One region of the Brevibacterium sp. LAARM2_SD2 genome, then DNA from elsewhere that is predicted to be linked to it. Evidence: riboswitches for the same ligand, from Rfam matches in the RefSeq annotation. Region 1 holds a riboswitch; each other region holds the start of a gene.
The links. A riboswitch is a leader RNA that binds a small molecule or an ion and turns the genes downstream of it on or off. The one in region 1 is predicted to bind thiamine pyrophosphate.
Positions count from the first base shown of each region.

Region 2: it holds a riboswitch for thiamine pyrophosphate, as region 1 does, so the genes downstream of both, AC2W7K_RS07660 (ECF transporter S component) here and thiM (hydroxyethylthiazole kinase) in region 1, are expected to answer to the same signal.
Region 3: it holds a riboswitch for thiamine pyrophosphate, as region 1 does, so the genes downstream of both, thiC (phosphomethylpyrimidine synthase ThiC) here and thiM (hydroxyethylthiazole kinase) in region 1, are expected to answer to the same signal.
Region 4: it holds a riboswitch for thiamine pyrophosphate, as region 1 does, so the genes downstream of both, AC2W7K_RS08095 (FAD-dependent oxidoreductase) here and thiM (hydroxyethylthiazole kinase) in region 1, are expected to answer to the same signal.

Region 1 covers NZ_JBNFOM010000003.1:11,251-14,665, reverse strand. Annotated here, with positions in the region: gene AC2W7K_RS02625 (ATP-binding cassette domain-containing protein) at 1-445, shown strand, start outside; gene AC2W7K_RS02620 (sugar ABC transporter permease) at 442-1,653, shown strand; TPP riboswitch at 1,740-1,843, shown strand; gene thiM (hydroxyethylthiazole kinase) at 1,831-2,691, shown strand; gene AC2W7K_RS02610 (hypothetical protein) at 2,688-2,864, shown strand; gene AC2W7K_RS02605 (thiamine phosphate synthase) at 2,801-3,412, shown strand; gene thiD (bifunctional hydroxymethylpyrimidine kinase/phosphomethylpyrimidine kinase) at 3,409-3,415, shown strand, end outside.
Region 2 covers NZ_JBNFOM010000009.1:58,621-62,035, reverse strand. Annotated here, with positions in the region: gene AC2W7K_RS07665 (ABC transporter ATP-binding protein) at 1-1,176, opposite strand, end outside; gene AC2W7K_RS07660 (ECF transporter S component) at 1,176-1,805, opposite strand; TPP riboswitch at 1,831-1,939, opposite strand; gene AC2W7K_RS07655 (universal stress protein) at 2,012-2,974, opposite strand; gene AC2W7K_RS07650 (DUF4916 domain-containing protein) at 3,176-3,415, opposite strand, start outside.
Region 3 covers NZ_JBNFOM010000036.1:914-4,328, reverse strand. Annotated here, with positions in the region: gene AC2W7K_RS16885 (M18 family aminopeptidase) at 1-910, shown strand, start outside; TPP riboswitch at 1,528-1,638, shown strand; gene thiC (phosphomethylpyrimidine synthase ThiC) at 1,635-3,415, shown strand, end outside.
Region 4 covers NZ_JBNFOM010000010.1:17,968-21,382, forward strand. Annotated here, with positions in the region: gene AC2W7K_RS08080 (DedA family protein) at 1-25, shown strand, start outside; gene AC2W7K_RS08085 (ketopantoate reductase family protein) at 1-893, opposite strand, end outside; gene thiE (thiamine phosphate synthase) at 890-1,639, opposite strand; TPP riboswitch at 1,714-1,816, shown strand; partial or broken gene AC2W7K_RS08095 (FAD-dependent oxidoreductase) at 1,807-2,472, shown strand; gene AC2W7K_RS08100 (FAD-dependent oxidoreductase) at 2,580-3,002, shown strand; gene thiS (sulfur carrier protein ThiS) at 2,999-3,235, shown strand; partial or broken gene AC2W7K_RS08110 (thiazole synthase) at 3,237-3,415, shown strand, end outside.

The DNA.
Region 1 (3,415 bases):
CGGCGGCGTCCTCGACGAAGTCGCGATGGAGGCGAAGTCGTGGGAGCTGCTGCGCAGCCTGTCGGCGAAGATCCCGAGCGTGCGCGTGCCGATCGCCGCCCTGTCCGGCGGCCAGCGCCAGACGGTGGCGATCGCCCGTTCCCTCCTCGGCGAACCCTCGCTCGTCATGCTCGACGAACCGACGGCCGCCCTCGGCGTCGCCCAGACCGCCGAAGTGCTCAACCTCATCGAACGCCTCCGCGACCGTGACCTCGGGGTGCTCCTCGTCAGCCACAACATGGCCGATGTCCAAGCCGTGTGCGACCGTGTCCACGTGCTGCGGCTGGGCAAGGATGCCGGGGACTTCCCGGGAGACGAGCGCACCGACGTCCTCGTCGCCGCGATCACCGGAGCCAATGACAACGTCGTGACCCAGCGGGCCGCGCGGAGGGGTGAGCGCCGATGACCCGCAATTCCCTCATCACCGACGAGCGGATCTCCGACGAGGGGCTCGTGCGGACGTTCGTCCGCCGGATCCGGGAGGGCCAGCTCGGGTCGTTCCCCGTCATCCTCGCCCTCGTCGTCATCGTCATCGTCTTCCAGTCGGCGAACAGCAACTTCCTCTCCCCGGCGAACCTCGTCAACCTCTCGACCCAGGTCGCCTACCTGGCGATCCTCGCGCTCGGGATCAACCTCATCCTCCTCCTCGGCGAGATCGACCTCTCGCTCGCCCAGCTCGGCGGTCTCGCCGCCTCGGTGCTCGGTGTCCTCGTCGTCCGGCAGGGGGTCCCGCCGGTCGTCGCGGTGACGATCATCCTCCTGCTCGGCCTCGTCATCGGGGCGATCCAGGGCTGGTTCTTCGCCGTCGTCGGGATTCCCGCGTTCGTCGTCACCCTTGCGGGTCTGCTCGCGTTCACGGGGCTCACGCTCACGGTGCTCGGCACGCAGAAGAACCTCTCGATGGCCGACACGTTCGTCTTCGACTTCGCCAGCTACTACTTCCCGGCGTTCTGGGCGTACGTCTTCGGGGCGATCGCGGTCATCGGCTTCGCCGCCGGCATCATCCACGCGAAGCTGCGGCGGCACTCCGCGGGCCTCGACAGTCCGAGCTGGACGGCCGTCAGCGTGCGCATCGTCCTCCTCGCGGCGATCGTCTTCGGCTTCCTCATCCTCGTCAACCAGGACTTCGGACTCGCGCTGCCGTTCTTCCTCATGATGGTCATCGCGATCATCATCGACCTCGTGCTGCGCAAGACCCGGTACGGGCGCTCGATCTACGCCGTCGGCGGCAAGGTCGAAGCCGCCCGGCGCGCCGGCATCCGTGTGACGTGGGTGCGCATCAGCGTGTTCATGACCGCCGGTGTCCTCGCCGCCCTCTTCGGCTTCGTCAAGGCCGGAGTGACGACGAACGCGGGGTCGACGCTCGTGGGCACCCAGGACCTCCTCAACGCGATCGCCGCGGCCGTCATCGGCGGCACCTCCCTCTTCGGCGGGCGGGGGTCGGCGTGGGCCGCGGTCCTCGGGGCGTTCGTCGTCGGCGCGATCAACAACGGTCTCTACCTCATCGGCTTCAACTCCGATATGCAGCAGATCATCACCGCTCTCGTCCTCCTCACCGCCGTCGTCATCGACGCCGTCAGTCGGCGCGGACAGCGGTACGTCGGCAGGGGGTGAGTTCTCCTTCACCGGCGCCGAGGCGGGGGCGAGGTCAGGGGGTGACCCCACCTCACCCCCGCCTCGGCGATTTTGGTACAGTCATGGGCAATGACATGGGGTGCCCGGCGGCAGTCGCGCCGGGCTGAGAGGACACCCATCGAACCTGATCTGGGCCATGCTAGCGAAGGGATCGTCATGACTGACATCGATCTGTCGTCGGCGCACGCACGTCTGCGCGCGGCGAATCCGCTCATCCAATGCATCACGAACACGGTCGTCCAGCAGTTCAGCGCGAACGTGCTGCTCGCTGTCGGCGCGTCCCCGGCGATGCTCGACCACGAGGCCGACGCCGGGCAGTTCGCGCACCTGGCCGGCGGTCTGCTCGTCAACTTCGGAACCGCGACGAACCAGCAGTTCCTCGCCGCCGACGCCGCGATCGGCGCGGTCACCGCGGATTCGACTCCGTGGGTGCTCGACCCCGTGAGCATCGGCGCCGTCGACTTCCGCACCACCCGCATCCGCCGGGCCGCCGCCGATCGCCCGACCGCGATCCGCGGCAACGCCTCGGAGATCGCGGCTCTGGCTGGTGCCGGGGCCGGCGGGCGCGGCGTCGAATCGACCGACGAGGTCGACGCCGTCCTCCCGGCGGCGGCCGAGCTCGCGCGGACCAGTGGGGCGATCGTCGCCGTCTCGGGCAAGCGTGACGCCATCGTCGCCCACATCGACGGTGTCGACCACATCGCCCGTGTCGACGGCGGACATGCGTTCATGCCGCTCGTCATCGGCACCGGGTGTTCGCTCGGCGCCGTCACCGCCGCCTACCTCGCCGCCGTCGCGCCGGTCGACTCGAGTCCGGGTGCGGGTCCGGCGGGACTCGCGGCGTTCGATCAGTTCACCGCCGTCGTCGCCGCCCACGCCCACTTCGCCGTCGCCGGCGAGGCCGCGGCGACCGGCGCCGCCGGACCGGGCAGCTTTGCCGAGCACTTCCTCGATGCTCTCCACACCACCGACGATGCGCGCATCGGCGAGGCCCGGGTCGAGGTGACGAGAGCATGAGCGCGACGAGTGAGCGCCTCGCCGGCGTCGACGCCCGCCTCTACCTCGTCACCGATTCCGCGCAGTGCCGGGAGGCCGGTCGCACCGTCGCCGAGACGTGCTCGCCGCCGTGCGCGGGGGAGCCGGCATCGTCCAGGTCCGGGACAAGGACATCGACGACACCGAGTTCCTGACCCTGACCAGGGAGGTCATCGCCGCCGTCGGCGAGGCGGTGGCCGGCACCGACCGCCGCGTCCCGCTCTTCCTCAACGACCGGGTCGCCGTCACCCGGCACCTCCTCGATGAGGGCGCCGACGTCCACATCCATGTCGGACAGACCGACACTCCCGTCACCGAGGTGCGCGACCTCGTCGTCCCGAGCCGCTCATCGGTCTCTCCGCCGCCAGCGCCGCCGAATTCGCGGCGGCCCGGGCCACCGGCGCCGTCGACCTCGTCGGCATCGGGCCCGTCTTCGACACGACGACGAAGACCGACGCGCCGGCCGGGATCGGCCCCCGACCGCCTCGGCGATCTGACGGCCGAGGCGGGACTGCCCGCGGTCGCGATCGGCGGCATCGACGCCGGCCGGGTTCCGCAGCTGCGCGGTCGCGGACTGCTCGGCTTCTGCGTCGTCTCCGCGATCTGCCGTGCCGCCGACCCCGAGCGGGCGGCCCGTGAGCTGCTCACCGCGTACGGTGACGGGACCGAGCCGGTCGCCGGCGAGAACGGGGGAGCGGCATGAGCA
Region 2 (3,415 bases), on a different contig from region 1:
GTCGACCTCGGCCGCCGACCAGCCGGCCAGTCGCGGACCGAGGGCGAGCTCCTCGGCGACGCTGGGTTTGAGGAACTGATGCTCGGGTTCCTGGAAGACCATGCCGATGCGCGGGGCGAGGAACTTCGAGGGCCAGGTGTACGGCCGCGCCTCCTTCGCCCCGGCGGCAAGCGGCCCCGCTGCGCGCACCTCACCGGAGAACTCGGGGATGAGGCCGGCCAGGGTCAGCGCTGTCGTCGACTTCCCGGCCCCGTTGGCGCCGACGATGCCGAGCGCCTCACCCGCCCGCACCTCGAGGTCGAGATCGGTCGCTGCGGGCACGGCTGCCCGCGGCCGGGCGACGCCCAGGCGCTCGCCGACGAGCACGGGGGACCCGAGTCGGTCCTGCGCTCCAGTTCTGCCCGGCATCGTCCAGCGGTCGGGGGCGGTGCGGGACCCGGATTCGGGCAGCCAGATCCCGGTGGTCCTGAGCACCTCGGCGAGTGCGGGGTCACCGAAGACCTCGTCCGGGGTGCCGTGGGCGACGACGCCTGTGCGGCCGAGGACGATGACGGTGTCGACCTCGTCGCTCCACAGGCTCACCCGGTGCTCGACGACGATCATCGTCGCCGCAGTGGACTCCTGGACCGTGAGGACGGCATCGCGGACCGCCCTCGCCGAGGCGGGGTCGATGTTGGCCGTCGGCTCGTCGAGGACGATCACCTCGGGTGCCATCGCGTGGATCCCGGCGAGCGCGAGGCGCTGCTTCTGGCCCCCGGACAGCGCCGCCGTCGGGTGGGACTGGGGAAGGTCGAGGCCCATGGCGGCCAGGGAGGCGTCGATCCGCGCGTCGACCACCTCGGCGGGCAGACCGAGGTTCTCCATTCCGAACGCGACATCGTCACCGATGCGGGAGAAGATCACCTGCGAATCGGGGTCCTGGAGGACGAGCCCGGTGACGCCTCGGCGGGGGTCGGGTGGGGCGTCGCCGACGAGGAGATCACCGGCTGACTCCCCGGCCTCAGTGGGAAGGACCCCGGCGATCGCATGGAGGAGCGTCGACTTACCCGCCCCCGACGGCCCCAAGAGGAGAACCTTCTCACCTGGGGCGATGTCGAGGTCGACGGGGCCGACGGCGAGGCTGTCCCGATCGGCGTGCCGCCACGAGTATCCGTGGGCGCGGATCGGCAGGCCCATCAGCGCACGCGGCCGGAGGCGAAGGAGCTCAGCGCCCCGGTCTTCGCGATCGCGCGGTAGGCGTACCAGGCGCCGATGCCGGAGATGACGACGCCGGAGATCATCGCGCACACCGCGTAGGCGAGCTGGAAGTCGAACTGCCATTCGGCGTTGTAGAGGATGTTCTCGCTCACGGCCATGAAGGTCGCGGCGACGAGTCCGGACAGCGCGGTCACCCACAGGGTGAACTTCCGGTAGCCGAAGGCGGCGAAGACGAGTTCGGCGCCGAGGCCCTGGAGGAAGCCCGACAGCAGCACGGTCGCCCCGAAGTGGGAGCCGAGGACGCCTTCGACGGCGGCGGCGAGGAGTTCGCACAGCAGCGCGGCTCCGGGTTTGCGGATGATCGCCCCGGCGAGCGGACCGGCGAGCACCCAGAGGCCGGCGATGAGGCCGATCGAGGGCGGGAAGGCCTGGAAGGCGAGCTCGATGCCCTTCCAGCTGGCGGCGAGCACCCAGAAGATCAGGCCCACGGCGATGCCGAGGACCGCGGTGACGACGTAGTCGACGACCCGCCACTTCTTCGTCGGCGGGGCCTGGGTGAATGCCGGTGCCGTCGTCGAGCGGGAACCGGGCGTGGTCGTGTTCGGCATAGCGCCTCCTCGTGTCTCAAGGAGGGGTAGAAGAGTCTCGACTTCCTTCGGCGGTGCTAGCCGCATCAGGTTCGAGGGTCTGCAGCGTCATCTGCACTCTCAGCGCCCTTGGCGGCGCTCCCCTGTCGTGTGCGCTCCACTGTACAACACCTGACGATCCCCGGCACCGCACGTCCGCGGGGCCGGGGATCTGGTGCGAACGGGACTCAGGCCGGAACGACCATGACCGGACCCTCGGCATGGTGGAGGACCCCGCGGGAGACCGATCCGAGCAGCGCGGACTTCACGGCCCCGCGGCCCCGGGTGCCGAGGACGGTGAGCTGCGCGGTCTTCGTCGCCGCGGACAGCAGCGCGGTGGCATCGCCGATGAGCGCCGAGGTGGACACCTGGAGCCCGGGGAACTGACTGCGCAGCTCTTCGGCGTCCTTGTCGAGTTCGGCTTCGATCTGCTGCTGCCGGCGGTCGGCGACGTCACCGCCGAGTTCGAGCTCCGGGTACCAGTAGAGCCATTCCTCCCCGGCCGGCAGCACCGTGACGATCTCGAGGTCGGCGTTGCGCGAAGCGGCCGCCTCGGCGGCGGTGAACATCGCGATCCGCGCGCCCTCGGACCCGTCGACGGCGACGACTACCGGGCCGGTCGTGTCCCCGCGGTGCGCCGAATGGCGGGGGACGACGATCGTCGGGCAGTGGGCGTGCGGCGGCAGCGCGGTCGAGACCGACCCGAGCATGCGGCCCATGAAGCCGCCGCGTCCACGCGCCCCGACGATGATGACATCGGCGTTGGCGCTGAGGTTGACGAGCACACCGGCGGCGTCACCGGATTCGACGGCGTACGTCACCGGTCCGGGATGATCGGCGAGGAGTTCGGCCGCCTCGGCGAGGGTCTTCTCCGCTGCCCGCATCGCGGCTTCGTCCTCGGGTTCGGACGGGATCGAGGCCATGTTCGGGTAGATCATCAGGGGCATCGTGAAGGCCGTGACGACGGTGAGGGGAACGTCTCGGTGCAGCGCCTCGGCGGCACCGTAGCGCAGGGCAAGGGCTGCGAGCTCGGATCCGTCGAAGCCGACGAGGACGCCGAGGTTGTCGGTGAGTCCGGAATCGGAGGCGCGGGTGTCGGTCGGGCGGGCCTCGGCCGGGTTCGCGGCGGACGAGCGGGAGTCAGCAGTCATGGCAGTCCTTCCATCGGGGCCTGACCAACCCTGACGGGGACGACGGCCCCGAAAACCGTGTGCCGTCCTCGTCGCCCTCAGTGTACCCAAGTGTTTTCTACAACGTGTAGAAGACCGCGAGGCGGACGGATTCCTCTCGCGTGCGGCGCGTGCCCACGGCCTCGGCGCGTGCTCACGGCCTGCGCCAGGGGGAGGGGTGCGTCAGACGGCGAAGCCGAGGTAGCTCAGGGCTGAGCGGATGATGTGCTCCTGGCCGTGGGAGAGCTCGGCGACGATGTCGGAGCGCAGCGCCTCGGTGGGGGTGAGCCAGTCGAGGCTGAGCGCATCGGCGCGCGGGGTGCATTCGCCGCGGACCTCCATGACGAAGCACATCGAGATCGCGTGCTGGCGCGGGTCGTGGAGGAGCGAGGTGCCCTCGGTGGGGAAGTACTCGGCGATGTG
Region 3 (3,415 bases), on a different contig from region 1:
CGCCGGGCGCCTCAGCCTCGCCGACGGCAGCGTCGTCCTCGCGCACACGCCGGCGATCGCACGCATCCCGCAGCTCGCGATCCATCTCGACCGGCAGGTCAACGAGGGCCTCACCCTCGACAAGCAGCGGCACACGACCCCGATCGTCGGTCTCGCCGACCTCGCCGAGGCCGATGTCCTCGAGATCCTCGCCGCCTCCGCCGGCGTCGACCCCGAACTCATCGTCGGCCACGACGTCTACACGATCCCCGCGCAGGAGCCCGCGCTCTTCGGCGCCGCGGACGAGTTCTTCGCCTCCCCGAGACTCGACAACCTCCTCTCCGTCCACGCCGGGGTGACCGCGATGACGTCCCTCGACGCCGAGGCGCTCGATGCGGTGGCCCTGTTCGCCGGGTTCGACCATGAGGAGGTGGGGTCGAACTCGCGCTCGGGCGCGAGCGGGCCGTTCCTCTCCGACGTCACCGAGCGGATCGTCGCCGCCCTCTTCCCCGAGGCGAACCGCAGTGACTACCTCGCCGCACTGGCCGCCTCGGTGTGCGTGTCCTCCGACGCCGGACACGCCGCCCACCCGAACTACCCCGAACGCCACGATCCGCACGTGCGTCCGCGCCTGGGTGCGGGGCCCCTGCTCAAACTCAACGCCCAGCAGCGGTATGCCACCGATGCCGTCGGCACGGCGACGTGGGCCCGCGCCTGTGCAGCCGCCGGGGTCGAGTACCAGGACTTCGTCTCGAACAACTCGGTGCCGTGCGGGTCGACGATCGGACCGCTGACGGCCACCCGCATGGGCATGACGACGGTCGATGTGGGACCGGCGCTCTACTCGATGCACTCGGCGCGGGAGATGTGCGCGATCAGCGACGTCGTCGCGCTCGGCGCGGTCGCGAAAACGTTCCTCCAGGGGGCGTGAGGCGCCGCGCCTGCGGGAGCCGACACAGGGGGCGAGCGCTTGCTCGTTCAACGCAGCGCCTCGTTCACCCCTGAGCCTCACTCACCCCTGAGTCTCACTCAACACGAAGCGTGAATATCGCGTCCCCAAAGACGCGATATTCACGCTCCGTGTTGAACGAGCGCCGGCAGATTCGCCGAGGCGGCGATATTCACGCTCGCCGTTGAACGAGCACCCCGAGGACGAGCACCGGCGCACGCCCGCAGACACCCCGTCAGCGAAGTCGCGGGAGTGCGTCCGCCGAGGCGCGATGCTGCACGCACGATGACGCAGCGAGCGGGGCGCGCACGCACAATGCGCGTGGAAGCAGGCCTGCAGGCACGATGCCGCAGGCGTCCAGCGTGCGCAGGAATCCGAGGCGAGCCCACTGGGGTACTTCCCCCAGGGCGCGTCCGCTGGGCACGTCCACCGAGGCACGTCGGCAGGAGCCCGTCCACCGGGGCACACCCACTGGGGCGCGTCCACTTGGGCACGCTGAAACTGAGGCACCAAATCGGGCGACCGCGCGTCCACCGTCTCGCGCAGTGAACACCTGCCGCGGGTGATTTTGTGGCGGCGCCCACACCGTGATAGTCGTTGTGTGACCCCACGGGGGCCTTCGGAAGAGGGCTGAGATCGAGCTGAGACCGCTCGAGACCGTTGAACCTGATCCGGTTGATACCGGCGGAGGAAGAGAGGATCGCAGATGACTGCGCCCACCCCAGAAACCACCCGTCCCACCGTTGCCCCGCGCCCGACGGCACCGGCCGAGAACTCCGCGAGCACCCCCGCGGGTTTCGCTCTCGAGCAGTACCCCACCCATTCCCTGGCCTGGGTCGAGGACCGTGAGCACGGCATCCGCGTGCCCGTCACCCGCATCGACCTCGACGACACGAACGGCCGCCCCAACGAGCCGGTCCACGTCTACCGCACCGTCGGGCCCGGCGCCGTCCCCGAACAGGGCCTGCCCCCGCACCGCGCGGAGTGGATCGCCGACCGCGACGACACCGAGGACTACGCGGCCCGCGGCCACCTCATCGAGGACGACGGGCGGGCAGCCGTCCGCCGCGGCGCACCCTCCCAGCAGTGGCAGGGGCCCGACCGGACGCCTCGGCGCGCGAAGCCCGGACGCACCGTCACGCAGATGCACTACGCCCGGCAGGGCATCATCACCCCCGAGATGCGCTACATCGCGATCCGCGAGCAGTGCGACGTCGAACTCGTCCGCTCCGAGGTCGCTGCCGGGCGCGCGATCATCCCCGCGAACATCAACCACCCCGAATCCGAGCCGATGATCATCGGCAAGGCGTTCCTCGTCAAGATCAACGCGAACATCGGCAACTCGGCGGTGACGAGCTCGATCGCCGAGGAGGTGCAGAAGCTCCAGTGGGCCGCGAAGTGGGGTGCCGACACCCTCATGGACCTCTCGACGGGCAACGACATCCACACCACCCGCGAGTGGATCATCCGCAACTCCCCCATCCCCATCGGCACCGTGCCGATCTACCAGGCGCTTGAGAAGGTCGACGGCGACGCCGAGGCGCTGACCTGGGAGATCTACCGCGACACCGTCATCGAACAGTGCGAGCAGGGCGTCGACTACATGACCGTCCACGCCGGTGTGCTGCTGCGCTACGTCCCGCTCACCGCCGACCGCGTGACCGGAATGGTCTCCCGCGGCGGGTCGATCATGGCCGGATGGTGCCTGGCCCACCATGAGGAGAACTTCCTCTACACGCACTTCGACGAGCTCTGTGAGATCTTCGCGGCCTACGATGTCGCGTTCTCCCTCGGCGACGGGCTGCGCCCCGGCTCGATCGCCGACGCCAACGACGCCGCCCAGTTCGCCGAACTCGACACCCTCGCCGAGCTGACGAAGCGGGCATGGGAGCACGACGTCCAGGTCATGGTCGAGGGCCCCGGCCACATTCCGCTCCATCTCGTGCGGGAGAACGTCGAGCGCCAGCAGGAGCTCTGCGACGGCGCCCCCTTCTACACCCTGGGTCCGCTCGTCACGGACATCGCGCCCGGCTACGACCACATCACCTCGGCGATCGGGGCGACGGAGATCGCCCGGTACGGCACGGCGATGCTCTGCTACGTCACCCCGAAGGAGCACCTGGGACTGCCCGACCTCGACGACGTCAAGACGGGGGTGATCACGTACAAGATCGCCGCCCACGCCGCGGACGTCGCGAAGGGCCACCCGGGGGCGACGGCCCGGGACGATGCGCTGTCGAAGGCGCGGTTCGAGTTCCGCTGGCGCGACCAGTTCGCGCTCGGCCTCGACCCGGAGACCGCCGAGTCCTTCCACGACGAGACGCTGCCGGCGGAACCGGCGAAGACCGCGCACTTCTGCTCGATGTGCGGGCCGAAGTTCTGCTCGATGCGCATCTCCCAGGACATCCGCGACACGTACGGCAGCGCCGAGGCGCAGGCCGCGATCGCCGGCATGCAGGCCAAGAGCCGGGAGTTCCTCGCCGCCGG
Region 4 (3,415 bases), on a different contig from region 1:
CCTGCTCGCAGCTGCACGAGAGTGAGATCGAGCAGCGGGGTCGGCACGCCGAGGTCGCGCGCCGTCGTCTGGAGGTGGCCGAGGATGTGCTCGGTCTCGTTCGGCAGTCCGGCCGTGACGTCCCGGTAGAGCGAGGAGGTGAAGGCGGAGCCCTCGGCGGTGAGCATCGACAGGGTGGCCGCCCTGGCCCGCGCGGAGACCGGGTGGCCGGCGGCCATGGCGACGGCTTCGAGTTCGTCGATGATCCCCACGACGTGGGGTTCGCCACCGGCGGCCATGATCGCGCCGACCGGTGCCCGGAAGAGGCACGTGACGACACCGGCCGCGGCGATGAACACCCACTTCTCCCACAGGGCGTCGTCGATGCCGTCGATGACCTGCAGCCGGAAGCCGGGGACGTCGAGCGCGTCGACGACCGCGGGTGGGACCTCTCCCCCGCCGAGGCGGCCGATCGTCATCGTCGCGAGATCCGTCATCTGGACGATGTCGGCTCCGCGCATCGTGCCGACGATCTTGACGAGCCCACCGAGCACCTGCCCGGGGAACTCCGCCTCGAGGCGACCGATCTGCGCCATCCCATTGAGGAACGGGATGATGAGAGTCTGGGGTCCGACGGCCGGCCGGAGGTCGGCGATGATCGATTCGAGGGCACCGGCCTTGACGGCGACGAGGATGAGGTCGACCGGGGTCGAGTCGGCCGCGAGCTCCTCCGCCGTCGTCACGGTCACCGGGTTCGTCCGGTCCTCGTCGGGGGCGATGAATCGCAGACCGTTCTCTCTCAGCGCCTCGGCGCGTGCGGGCCTGACGAGGAAGGTGACGTCGCGTCCGGCTTCGACGAGGCGGGTGCCGAAGGCGCCGCCGGTCGCGCCGGCTCCGGCGATGAGGATTGTCACAGGGTGCCGTCCTTCGTGGTCGTGCCAGTTGTCGTGCCAGTGGTCGTGCCAGCGGTCGTGTCGGGGTCAGCGGAAGCCAGCTGCGCACGCAGCCGAGCGGCCGCCTCGGCGGGGTCAGGCGCCTCGGTGATCGCGCGGACGACGACGATGCGTGACGCCCCGGTCTCCTGCACGGCCTGGAGACGGTCACCGGCAGAGATCCCGCCGATCGCGAACCACGGCTTGACCGTCCTCCCGCTCACCGCCGCCAGCGGATCGAGCCCGGCCGCCGGGCGACCGGGCTTCGTCGGGGTCTCCCACACGGGGCCGAGGCAGAAGTAGTCGATCTCCGGGTCGGCGGCAGCGGCGAGCGCCTGCTCGACCGAATGCGTCGACCGGCCGAGGATGACGTCGTCGCCGAGCACCGTGCGGGCCTGCGCGCTCGTCAGGTCGCCCTGCCCGACATGGAAGACGTCGGCGCCGACGAGGAGGGCGACGTCGGCGCGGTCGTTGACGGAGAAGAGCTTCCCGTGCCGGTGGGCGGCATCGCGGAGGATCTCGAGGGCGGCGATCTCCTCCCTGGCTTCGAGACCTTTGTCGCGGAGCTGGATGATGTCGACGCCCCCGGCGTAGGCGGCATCGAGGAACTCACCGAGGTCGCCCTGCTGCGTGCGGGCGTCGGTGCAGAGGTAGAGCCGGGCGGAGGCGAGCGCACGGGTCCGCGCGGCATCCCGGCCGGTGGAGTCGCGGTCGACCGGGTGCCCCACGTTCTCAGCAAGGGCGGTCACGGGGTCTTGCACTGCGGGAGACGTTGGCATCGTGGGAACCATGCTCCTAGAGTAGAGGAGTTCGCGGGAGCCTCGCTGGGAGGCTGAGAGGGCTTCGTGCCGACCGCCTTACCTGATGCGGGTCATGCCGCCGGAGGGAGAATCGCATGGACGTCATCGTCGTCGGCGCCGGGATCATCGGCCTGGCCACGGCGTGGGAGCTCCACCGGCGCGGGGCGGCCGTCACCGTCATCGATCCGCATCCGGGCTCGGGCGCCACCGCGGCCGCGGCCGGGATGATCGCCCCTGCCGCCGAGATCGCGTGGGGCCAGACTCCGCTGTTTCCGCTCATGCGCGTCTCCGCCGACCTCTACCCGGACTTCACTGCGGCACTGACCCGGGAATCGGGGGCCGACCTCGGGGAGACGGCGACCGCCACACTCGTCTGCGCCGGTGACCGCGCGGATCTCACGGCCCTGCGCGAACTCAGCGCCCTCCAGTCCGCGGCCGGTTCCGACCTCGACCTGCTCACCGGATCCCGCGCCCGCGACCTCGAACCAGCCCTGGCCCCCGGTGTGTGCGGGGCCGTCCTCATTCCCGGCGATCATGCGATCGATCCCCGGCGGGTGACGCGCGCGCTGCTCACCGTCCTCGGCGACCGCGTCATCGAGGAGCGGGTGACGGGACTGGTCGGCGATGAGGGATCACCGACCGGTGCCCCGGCTCGGACGACCGGAGTCGAGCTCGCCTCGGGACGTCGGCTGTACGCCGATCAGGTCGTGCTCGCCGCAGGCATGGCGCACAATGCGATCGCCGGCGCTCCCGCGCTGCCGCTGCGAGCCGTCCACGGCGACGTCATCCGGCTCCGCTCGGATCCCGGCGCTCCCCCGCTGCTCACCCGGACGATCCGGGGACTCGTCGCCGGTCGGCCGTCTACGTCGTGCCGCGGCCCGATGGGGAGCTCGTCCTCGGGGCGACCTCCCGGGAGGACGGCCAGTCGGGCATCCTCGCCGAGGGCGTCCACCGTCTCCTCCACGACGCCGAACGCCTCGTGCCCGGGCTCCTCGGATGTGAGATCACGGAGATCACGGCACGGGCCCGGCCCGGCTCGCCCGACGACCTCCCCCTCCTCGGTCGCACCGACCCCGGTCTCGTCGTCTCCACCGGGTACTTCCGCCACGGGGTGCTCCTCGCACCGTTCGGCGCCCGCCTCGGCGCGGATCTCGTCGTCGGCGCGGACTCCGCGTGGCTGCCCGTCGGTGCGCGCGAGGCCGTGGCACCGGCACGGTTCGAGTCCGACCACTCGCCATCATCACCGCAGTCACCGGCTGCACCACTGCTGACAGCAAGGAAGGGATCATGACCATCACACTCAACGGCGACCGCCGGGACATCACCGCGGGCACGACCGCCCGCACCCTCGTCGAGGACATCACCGGTCGGCAGCTGAGCGAAGACGGCACCCCGGTCGACGGCGGCCGCCTCGGGGTGGCCCTCGCCGTCGACGGCGAGGTCGTGCGACGCGGCCTGTGGGCCGGCTTCACCATCACCGACGGCCACACCGTCGACATCGTCACCGCAGTCCAGGGAGGCTGACATGAGCTGGACCATCGACACCGTCACCTTCGACTCCCACCTCGTCATGGGCACCGGTGGGGCGAGCACTCTGCGCATCCTCGAGGACGCCCTGACCGCCTCGGCGACAGAGCTGACGACGGTCGCGATCCGCCGCTTCGACGCCGCGGCCAGGGATTCGGTGTTCGCGCTCCTCGAGCG